DNA from 2 places in the Streptomyces sp. DSM 40868 genome. Region 2 is predicted to be linked to the other one. Evidence: riboswitches for the same ligand, from Rfam matches in the RefSeq annotation. Region 2 holds a riboswitch; the other holds the start of a gene.
What was found. A riboswitch is a leader RNA that binds a small molecule or an ion and turns the genes downstream of it on or off. The one in region 2 is predicted to bind S-adenosylmethionine.

Region 1 (4,916 bases), 1.4 Mb from region 2:
GGCCGATGCGCAGGTCGGGCCGCAGCCGGCGGAGCATCCGGGGGGCCAGCGCCAGGTGGTAGTCCTGGATCAGCACCGCCGCGCCCTCGCCCGCCTCCTCGGCCAGCGCCTCGGCGAACGCCTGGTTGTAGGCCCGGTACGAGGCCCACTGGCGGCGGAAGTCCGCGTCGAACACCGGTTCCAGCGGTGTCTGGTACAGCAGGTGGTGGACGAACCAGAGCACCGAGTTGGCGATGCCGTTGTACGCCTCGGCGTGCACGGACGCGTCGATGTCGAGCATCCGCACCCGCTGCCCGCCGGTCTCCTCCACCGGCAGCAGCCCGCCGTCGGCCCGCCGGACCGCCGCCCGGTCGCCGTCGCCCAGCGCGGCGCACACCCACACCGAGTCCGCGTCCGGCCCGATGGCGGACAGTCCCGAGACCAGCCCGCCGCCGCCCCGCCGGGCGCCGAGCGAACCGTCCTCGCGTAGCTGGTAGGAGACCGGGCCGCGGTTGGAGGCGACCAGGACCCGAGCGTTGCCGACAGCAGTGCGCGTGGAAGCCATACGCCTCAACCTAGCCCGGCCCGTAAACCCTCAAACGTGCGATCCACCTGCGAAGCAGGCCGTGTACGCACCGTTCACGCCACCTTCCGCTCCGCGTACTCCGCGACCTCCACCATGGGCGGACGCTCCTCGGTGTCCACCGAGTAGGTACGCGGCTCGAAACCGTCCTCGCCCCGCTCGAACTGGGTCAGCGCCGGCCGCACCAGATGCCCCCGGGCCAGCCGGAGCTGGGCCGTGCGGTAGATCGCGGCGGCCATCCGGCCGAGGGCCTGGCCGTCCTGGTGGCGGTGCTTGCGCACCCCCACGTCGACCTGGGCCAGCGCGTCCAGGCCGACCAGGTGCAGCGCGTCCACCAGCATGCCCAGCTCCACGCCGTACCCCACCGGGAACGGCAGCTGCTCCAGCAGCGAGCGGCGGGCCGCGTACTCGCCGCCCAGCGGCTGCACGAACCCGGCCAGCTGCGGCCAGTGCATGTTCAGCAGCGGCCGGGCCATCAGCTCGGTGACCCGCCCGCCCTGCCCGGCGGAGCCCGCGAGCGGACGGTCGTACATCGCCTTGACCAGGTCCACGTCGGGGTCGGTGAGCAGCGGCCCGACGATGCCGAGCACGAAGTCGGAGGAGAACTCCCGCAGATCCGCGTCGACGAAGCAGATGATGTCCCCGCCGGTCACCAGCAGCGAGCGCCACAGCACCTCGCCCTTGCCGGGGACGGCCGGGATGCGGGGCAGGATCTCGTCGCGGTGGACGACCCGGGCGCCGGCCCGCGCGGCGACCTCGGAGGTGCGGTCGGTGGAGCCGGAGTCGACGACGACGATCTCGTCGACGAGCGGGATCTGCTCCACGAGGTCGTGGCGGATGACGGTGACGATGTCGCCGACCGTCTCCTCCTCGTTGAGGGCGGGCAGTACGACGCTGATCGTCTGGCCCGTGCGCTGCTTGGCGGCCAGCACCTGGTGCGGCGGACGGTCGGCCACGGACCAGGAGCGGCGGCTCAGCCAGCGCTCGACTTCTTCCAGCACGGTCGGCGGCTCCTCACTGTCACCACCACACGTCGCCGTGTGATGCATCTCGCGGTTCGGACGACTATCTCAACTGTCCTGGCCTTCGGTTACAGTCTTGAACAACGCCGATGACCATCGCATGTCGGGTGGTCAAGCGGCGTTGACAACCACATACAGCTCATCCAGAGGGGCAGAGGGACACGGCCCGATGAAGCCCCGGCAACCCTCCAGCCGATTCTCGTCTTCTTCCGAGCGAGGCTCCCGGCTAGGGAAGGTGCCAAATCCGTCTCACGGCGAGATGCGTCGTGAGGAAGATGAGGAGAAAGGGCCTCGCCTCACATGGCTGTGCAGACAGTTGCCACCTCCAGCGACTCCACCGTGGACCTCGGTCCCGCAGCGGCCCTCAGCTGTCGCGAATGCGGCCACCGGGTCCCCCTCGGACCGGTCTTCGCCTGCGAGGAGTGCTTCGGCCCGCTGGAGATCGCCTACGACTTCTCCGCCTACGACACCGAGGAACTGCGGCGGCGCATCGAGGCCGGCCCCGCCAGCATCTGGCGCTACGCCCCGCTGCTGCCGGTCCCGGCCGACGTCGCCGAAAAGCCCAATCTCAACCCCGGCTGGACCAAGCTCGTCAAGGCCGACAACCTCGCCCGCGAACTGGGCGTGACCGGCGGCCTGTACGTCAAGGACGACTCCGGCAACCCGACCCACTCCTTCAAGGACCGGGTCGTCGCCCAGGCCCTGGAGGCCGCCCGCGCCTTCGGCTTCACCACCCTGTCCTGCTCCTCCACCGGCAACCTCGCCGGTGCCGTCGGCGCCGCCGCCGCCCGGGCCGGCTTCCGCTCCTGCGTGTTCATCCCGCACGACCTGGAGCAGGGCAAGGTCGTCATGGCCGCGGTCTACGGCGGTGAACTCGTCGGCATCGAGGGCAACTACGACGACGTGAACCGCTTCTGCTCCGAGCTGATCGGCGACCCGGCCGGCGAGGGCTGGGGCTTCGTCAACGTCAACCTGCGGCCGTACTACGCCGAGGGCTCCAAGACGCTGGCGTACGAGATCTGCGAGCAGCTCGGCTGGCGGCTGCCCGACCAGATCGTCATCCCGATCGCCTCCGGCTCCCAGCTCACGAAGATCGACAAGGGGCTCCAGGAGCTGATCAAGCTCGGGCTGGTCGAGGACCGGCCGTACAAGATCTTCGGCGCCCAGGCCGAGGGCTGCTCCCCGGTCTCCACCGCCTTCAAGGCCGGCCACGACGTCGTACGGCCGCAGAAGCCGGACACCATCGCCAAGTCCCTGGCGATCGGCAACCCGGCCGACGGTCCCTACGTCCTGGACGTCGCCCGCCGCACCGGCGGTGCCGTGGAGGACGTCACGGACCCGGAGATCGTCGACGCCATCCGGCTGCTGGCGCGCACCGAGGGCATCTTCGCGGAGACGGCGGGCGGCGTGACCGTCGGCGTGACCCGCAAGCTGCTCGAGGCGGGCGTGCTGGACCCGGCGAAGACCACGGTCGTCCTCAACACCGGCGACGGCCTGAAGACCCTGGACGCGGTGGCCGGCACCGGCCTGACCGCCACCATCCGCCCGACCCTGGACTCCTTCCGAGAGGCTGGCCTCGCATGAGCGTGACCGTTCGCATCCCCACCATCCTGCGCACCTACACCGGCGGCCGGGCCGAGGTCCCGGCCGAGGGCGGCACGCTCGGCGAGGTCATCGCGGACCTGGAGAAGAACCACACGGGGATCGCCGCCCGCGTCCTGGACGACCAGGGCAAGCTGCGCCGGTTCGTCAACGTGTACGTGAACGACGACGACGTGCGCTTCGAGCAGGGCCTGGACACCGCGACCCCCGACGGCGCCGGGATCTCGATCATCCCCGCGGTCGCCGGCGGCTGACCCTTTACCGACGGTAGGCCCGGTCACTGACCGTCCACTCGATTGCCCCCTCCGTGAGAGAAACGGAGGGGGCAATTCTGTGTGATTGAACGCGGTAGAGTTGGGGAACACGGTCGCGATCGGGTGGTCGCGAGCCCGGGAAACATGCTGCGCGCCCGATAAGAAACAGCCAAGTTGTGCGGGTTCTGCGCGGCTTTTGTGGCTTTTATGGGGCCCGACTTGCCCTGACGTCGGGTGAATTCTCGCCATATTCCGGACCTCTGACGTCCAGATTTCTCGTCCGATTGACCTGTTGCAGACGGCAGTTGGACAGATACATTCGGCCGCGGTCGACGCGTTCCGGCGCACGCCCCCGACCAGTTGGGGGGTGAGGTCTGACCCGGGTCCGCGAAGTGTGGATCTGTGCAAGGGCCAGTAATAGGGGAGTTAGGCATGGCTCAGGGCACCGTCAAGTGGTTCAACGCGGAGAAGGGGTACGGCTTCATCGCGGTCGACGGTGGTGCGGACGTCTTCGTCCACTACAGCGCGATTCAGATGGACGGCTACCGCACCCTGGAAGAGGGCCAGCGGGTCGAGTTCGAGATCTCGCAGGGCCAGAAGGGTCCGCAGGCCGACATGGTTCGCGTCACCGCCTGAATGTTTTGTGTGAAGGGCCCGCACCTCGCAGAGGGTGCGGGCCCTTCGCCATGCCCGCCGCCGGGTCCCGGTTCCGGCGTTCGCGGGCGGCTGACGGGCACCTCCCCACCCGGCCGGGCGCTTGCACTCGACCATGCCGAGTGCTAATCATTGCGTTAGCACTCTGAAGGTGAGAGTGACAGTGAAGGACCGGGTCGGTGAGGCCCGCGGGCCGGGTGGGGCAAGGAACCACGAGGCCGGCGAGCCGTCCGTCGCGGGCGCGGGCGCGGTCCGAAGGAATCACCCCCAGTCCTGGAGGGACCACTTCACATGGCCAAGATCATCGCGTTCGACGAGGAGGCGCGGCGCGGCCTCGAGCGCGGCATGAACCAGCTCGCGGACGCCGTGAAGGTGACGCTCGGCCCCAAGGGCCGCAACGTCGTCCTCGAGAAGAAGTGGGGCGCGCCCACGATCACCAACGACGGTGTCTCCATCGCCAAGGAGATCGAGCTCGAGGACCCGTACGAGAAGATCGGCGCCGAGCTGGTCAAGGAAGTCGCCAAGAAGACGGACGACGTCGCCGGTGACGGTACGACCACCGCGACCGTGCTCGCCCAGGCCCTGGTCAAGGAGGGCCTGCGCAACGTCGCCGCCGGCGCCAACCCGATGGCTCTGAAGCGCGGTATCGAGAAGGCCGTCGAGGCCGTCTCCGCCGCCCTGCTGGAGCAGGCGAAGGACGTCGAGACCAAGGAGCAGATCGCCTCCACCGCGTCCATCTCCGCCGCCGACACCCAGATCGGCGAGCTGATCGCCGAGGCCATGGACAAGGTCGGCAAGGAAGGCGTCATCACCGTCGAGGAG
Region 2 (4,916 bases):
CACCTTCGACCTCACCGACGGCGCCCGAGTGATCTTCGGCCCCGCCGGCCACGCCCTTCCGCAACTGCGCATCGGCGTGGACAGCGAGGGTTACCTCCAGGCGCTCGGCGACTTCGAGGAGCCCGTCGGTCCTGCTTTCTGGGAGCGCGGATGAGTACTGCAGCGAACGAAACCCCTCGACCCGGCGCGGCCGGCCGTTCTCGCGGGACGGCACCGGCGGGCGAGCGCCTCGCCGACTGGGCCGACGGACGGCTGGGGCTCTACAGCCTGGCCAAGGCCAACATGCGCAAGATCTTCCCCGACCACTGGTCGTTCATGCTGGGCGAGATCTGCCTCTACTCGTTTCTGATCATCATCCTGACGGGTGTCTTCCTGACGCTGTTCTTCCACCCGTCGATGAACGAGGTGGAGTACCACGGCGGTTATGTGCCGCTCCAGGGACAGATGATGTCCGAGGCGTTCAGCTCCACCCTGCACATCTCCTTCGACGTGCGCGGCGGCCTGCTCATGCGGCAGATCCACCACTGGGGCGCGGTCGTGTTCATCGCCGGGATGTTCGTGCACATGATGCGCGTGTTCTTCTCCGGCGCGTTCCGCAAGCCGCGCGAGCTGAACTGGCTGTTCGGCTTCCTGCTGTTCGTCCTCGGCATGTTCACCGGCTTCACCGGCTACTCGCTCCCGGACGACCTGCTCTCCGGCACCGGTGTCCGCTTCATGGAGGGCGCGATCCTGTCCGTGCCGATCGTCGGCACGTACCTGTCGTTCTTCCTCTTCGGCGGGGAGTTCCCCGGCCACGAGTTCGTGGCCCGGTTCTACACCATCCACATCCTGCTGCTGCCGGGCATCATGCTGGGCCTCGTGGTGGCCCACCTGATCCTCGTCTTCTACCACAAGCACACCCAGTTCGCGGGCCCCGGCAAGACCGAGACCAACGTCGTCGGCATGCCTCTGCTGCCGGTCTACATGGCCAAGGCCGGAGGCTTCTTCTTCCTGGTCTTCGGCGCCCTCGCGGCCCTGGCCGCCGTCGCCCAGATCAACCCGATCTGGGCCATGGGCCCCTACCGCCCCGACCAGGTCTCCACCGGCGCCCAGCCCGACTGGTACATGGGCATGGCCGAGGGCCTCATCCGCGCCATGCCGGGCTGGGAGATCAACTTCTGGGGCCACACCCTCGTCCTCGGCGTGTTCATCCCGCTGGTCGTGTTCGGCCTGATCCTCGTGGCCATCGCGGTCTACCCGTTCGTGGAGGCGTGGATCACCGGCGACAAGCGCGAGCACCACATCCTGGACCGCCCGCGCAACGCCGCCACCCGCACCGCGTTCGGCGTCGCCTGGCTGACCGTGTACTTCGTGATGCTGATCGGCGGCGGCAACGACATCGTCGCCACCCACTTCCACCTGTCGATCAACGCCGTCACCTGGTTCGTCCGGATCGCCTACTTCGTCGGCCCGGTCATCACCTTCCTCATCACCAAGCGGATCTGCCTGGGCCTGCAGCGCCGGGACCGCGACAAGGTGCTGCACGGCCGCGAGACCGGCATCATCAAGCGGCTTCCGCACGGAGAGTTCATCGAGGTGCACGAGCCGCTCAGCCAGGAGCAGCTGCACACCCTCACCTCGCACAAGCAGTACACGCCGGCCGAGATCGGCCCGACCGTCGACGAGAACGGCGTCGAGCGCAAGGTCCCGGCCTCGGAGAAGCTGCGCGTGAAGCTGTCCCACGCCTACTACGGCGAGGAGAGCCAGATCCCCAAGCCGACCGTCGACGAGTACAAGGAGATCGCGAGCGGCCACGGGCACCACTGATCCCGGCGCGCCGAGGGGCCCCGTCCGCGACCCGGACGGGGCCCCTCGGCGCGCGTCCGGCTGGATAGGGTGGTGTACGACGAGCAGGCAACCGGACAAGGAGCGGCTGATGAGCGCTGTGACCCCCGCTGGAGGCGACACCGCGGCGGGCCGCTCCTGGCCCGCCCTGCTGAACGGCCTGCTGGAGGGCCGGGACCTCGCCGCGGACGACACCGCCTGGGCGATGGACAAGATCATGCGCGGCGAGGCGACCGACGCGCAGATCGCCGGGTTCGCGGTGGCCCTGCGGGCGAAGGGACAGACGGTCGAGGAGATCACCGGCCTGGTCCGCACCATGTACCGGCACGCGAACGTGATCGAGGTGCCCGGCCGCACCGTCGACATCGTCGGCACCGGCGGCGACGGCGCCAAGACGGTGAACATCTCCACGATGGCCTCGCTCGTCGTCGCCGGCACGGGCGCGAAGGTCGTCAAGCACGGCAACCGGGCCGCGTCCTCGGCGTCCGGCTCCTCCGACGTGCTGGAGCAGCTCGGGGTCAACCTCGACCTCACGCCCCGCCGGGTGGCCGAGGTCGCGGAGGAGGCCGGCATCACCTTCTGCTTCGCCGTGAAGTTCCACCCGGCGCTGCGTCATGTCGGCGCCGCGCGCGGCCAGTTGGGCATCCGGACGGTGTTCAACCTGCTCGGCCCGCTGACCAATCCGGCGCAGGTGCGGGCCCAGGCGATCGGCGTGGCCGTCGCCCGCGAGGCGCCGATCGTCGCCGGCGTGCTCGCCGAACGCGGCAACTCCTCGCTGGTCTTCCGCGGTGACGACGGGCTGGACGAACTGACCACGACCGCCACCTCCCGGGTGTGGGTGGTGCGCGACGGCAAGGTCACCGAGGAGTCCTTCGACCCCCGGGACGTCGGCATCGACCTGGTCCCGGTGGAGGCCCTGAGCGGCGGCGACCCGGCCTACAACGCGGAGGTCGCCCGCAGACTGCTGGACGGCGAGCGCGGTGCCGTACGGGACGCCGTGGAACTGAACGCGGCGGCGGCGCTGGTGGCCCTCGACCCGACGGACGAGCCGCTCGCCGACCAGATCCGCGCGGGGCTCGCGAAGGCCGCCGAGTCCATCGACTCCGGGGCGGCCCGGCGGGTGCTGGAGCGGTGGGTGGCCGCCAGCAACGCCTGACCGGCCCGGCAGGGCAGGCCGTCCCGCGATCCGGACACCGGGTTGCGGGGCGGCGATCACTTCACGTACGTTCCTGTACCAGGTCATGAGTGACAGTCATGAGGCCCCGGCCGACTGTCCGGCAACCCTCCGTCCGTGGCGGGGTGCCCCGGGTGAAGACCAGGCCGTGGACAGCAAGGTCCACGGCAAGCGCGGATCCCTCGTGCCACCAGGGATCCTGGTCGTCGAGGAGTCTTCCGTGAGCAAGCGAATGCGTTAGGGCCGCAGAGCCCCGCCTCCGCACACCCTTTCCTCTTTTTCTTCAGCTTCCTTCAGCTTTCCTCGTATTCCGTCACGGGAGTCCGTCATGTCTGTCTCCACCGCTGCCGCCGACCAGTCGCTTTGCACCCCTCTGCCCGTTCTGGGGCGGGATGTCACCGTCCCGCTGGTCACCGGTGGGGAGGTCACCTACGCGGCCCTCGACTACGCGGCCAGCGCCCCCGCCCTCCAGCGCGTCTGGGACGACGTCGCCGCCTACGCCCCGTACTACGGCAGCGTCCACCGCGGGGCCGGCTACCTCTCCCAGCTCTCCACCGACCTGTTCGAGAACGCCCGCGGGACGGTCGCCGAGTTCCTCGGCTGCCGGGCCGGCGACCAGGTGGTCTTCACCCGCTCCACCACCGACTCCCTGAACCTGCTGGCCCGGGCGATCCCGGCCGGCTGCCAGGTCTTCGTCTTCGAGACCGAGCACCACGCCTCCCTGCTGCCCTGGCAGCACGCCCACGTCACCTACCTCGACGCCCCGCGCACCCCCGGCCAGGCCGTGGAGATCCTGGAGCGGGCCCTGGCCGGCCGCGACCCGTACGGCCCCGCCCTGGTCTGTGTCACCGGCGCCTCCAACGTCACCGGCGAGCTGTGGCCGGTGCGCGAACTGGCCGCCGCCGCGCACGCCCACGGCGCCCGGATCGTCCTGGACGCCGCCCAACTCGCCCCGCACCACCCGGTGTCCGTCACGGAACTCGACGTCGACTGGATCGCCTTCTCCGGCCACAAGCTGTACGCCCCCTTCGGCTCCGGCGTCCTGGCCGGCCGCGCCGACTGGCTCCAGGCGGCCGAGCCCTACCTCGCGGGCGGCGGCGCCAGCCGCAAGGTGACCCGGCGCGAGGACGGTGGGGTGGCCGTCGAGTGGCACGAGAGCGCGGCCCGCCACGAGGCCGGCTCCCCGAACGTCATCGGCGCCTACGCCATCGCCGCCGCCTGCAAGGCCCTCACCGAGGCCGGCTGGGACACCCTGGTCGCCCGCGAACAGCACCTGATCGCCAAGGTCCGCGCGGGCCTGGCCGAGGTGCCCGAGGTGCGCGTGCTGTCCCTGTTCGGCGACGACGCCCCGCGCGTCGGCGTCCTCTCCTTCGTCGTCGACGGCTGGAACAGCTCCCACTTCGCCGCCGCGCTCTCCGCCGAGTACGGCATCGGCGTCCGCGACGGCCTCTTCTGCGCCCACCCGCTGGTGCGCACCCTGCTCGGCACCGACCCGGGGACCCAGGGCGAGTGCGGCGCCCCCGAGGCGGCCCCCGGCGAGAAGTCCCTCAACGCCATCCGCGTCAGCTTCGGCGCGGGCACCCCCGACGAGCACGTGGACCGCTTCGTGAACGCCGTCCGCGAACTGGTCCGGGACGGCGCGAAGTGGCAGTACCGCACGGAGGAGGGGCGCTGCGTGCCGGCGGTCTGAGCAGTGCCTCGCGGGGCAGCCGGCCCCGGCGGGCGGGCGGACGCGCATGAACTTCCCTTGACGCACGGCGGTGCGGCCGCCGCGCGCCGAGGGACCGGCTGACCGCGGTGAGCCCGCCTGGCGGCCGACCGCGGCCCCGCGCCTCCGGCGGGCCCGGGCCGGGCCGTCCCGGTCTCGCTCGGCGCGGACGCGCCGGCCCGCGTCGGCGGCACGGGCGCCGGCCCGGTA

Region 1: another riboswitch for S-adenosylmethionine. It lies ahead of thrC (threonine synthase); the one in region 2 lies ahead of HB370_RS12065 (aminotransferase class V-fold PLP-dependent enzyme).

The regions. Positions count from the first base shown of each region.
Region 1 covers NZ_CP050504.1:4,089,525-4,094,440, reverse strand. The annotation lists gene HB370_RS18465 (trehalose-6-phosphate synthase) at 1-544, opposite strand, end outside; gene HB370_RS18460 (glucosyl-3-phosphoglycerate synthase) at 619-1,563, opposite strand; SAM riboswitch class I at 1,721-1,866, shown strand; gene thrC (threonine synthase) at 1,885-3,168, shown strand; gene HB370_RS18450 (MoaD/ThiS family protein) at 3,165-3,440, shown strand; gene HB370_RS18445 (cold-shock protein) at 3,873-4,076, shown strand; gene groL (chaperonin GroEL) at 4,386-4,916, shown strand, end outside.
Region 2 covers NZ_CP050504.1:2,673,356-2,678,271, reverse strand. The annotation lists gene HB370_RS12080 (Rieske 2Fe-2S domain-containing protein) at 1-154, shown strand, start outside; gene HB370_RS12075 (ubiquinol-cytochrome c reductase cytochrome b subunit) at 151-1,806, shown strand; gene trpD (anthranilate phosphoribosyltransferase) at 1,916-2,980, shown strand; SAM riboswitch class IV at 3,062-3,178, shown strand; gene HB370_RS12065 (aminotransferase class V-fold PLP-dependent enzyme) at 3,327-4,688, shown strand.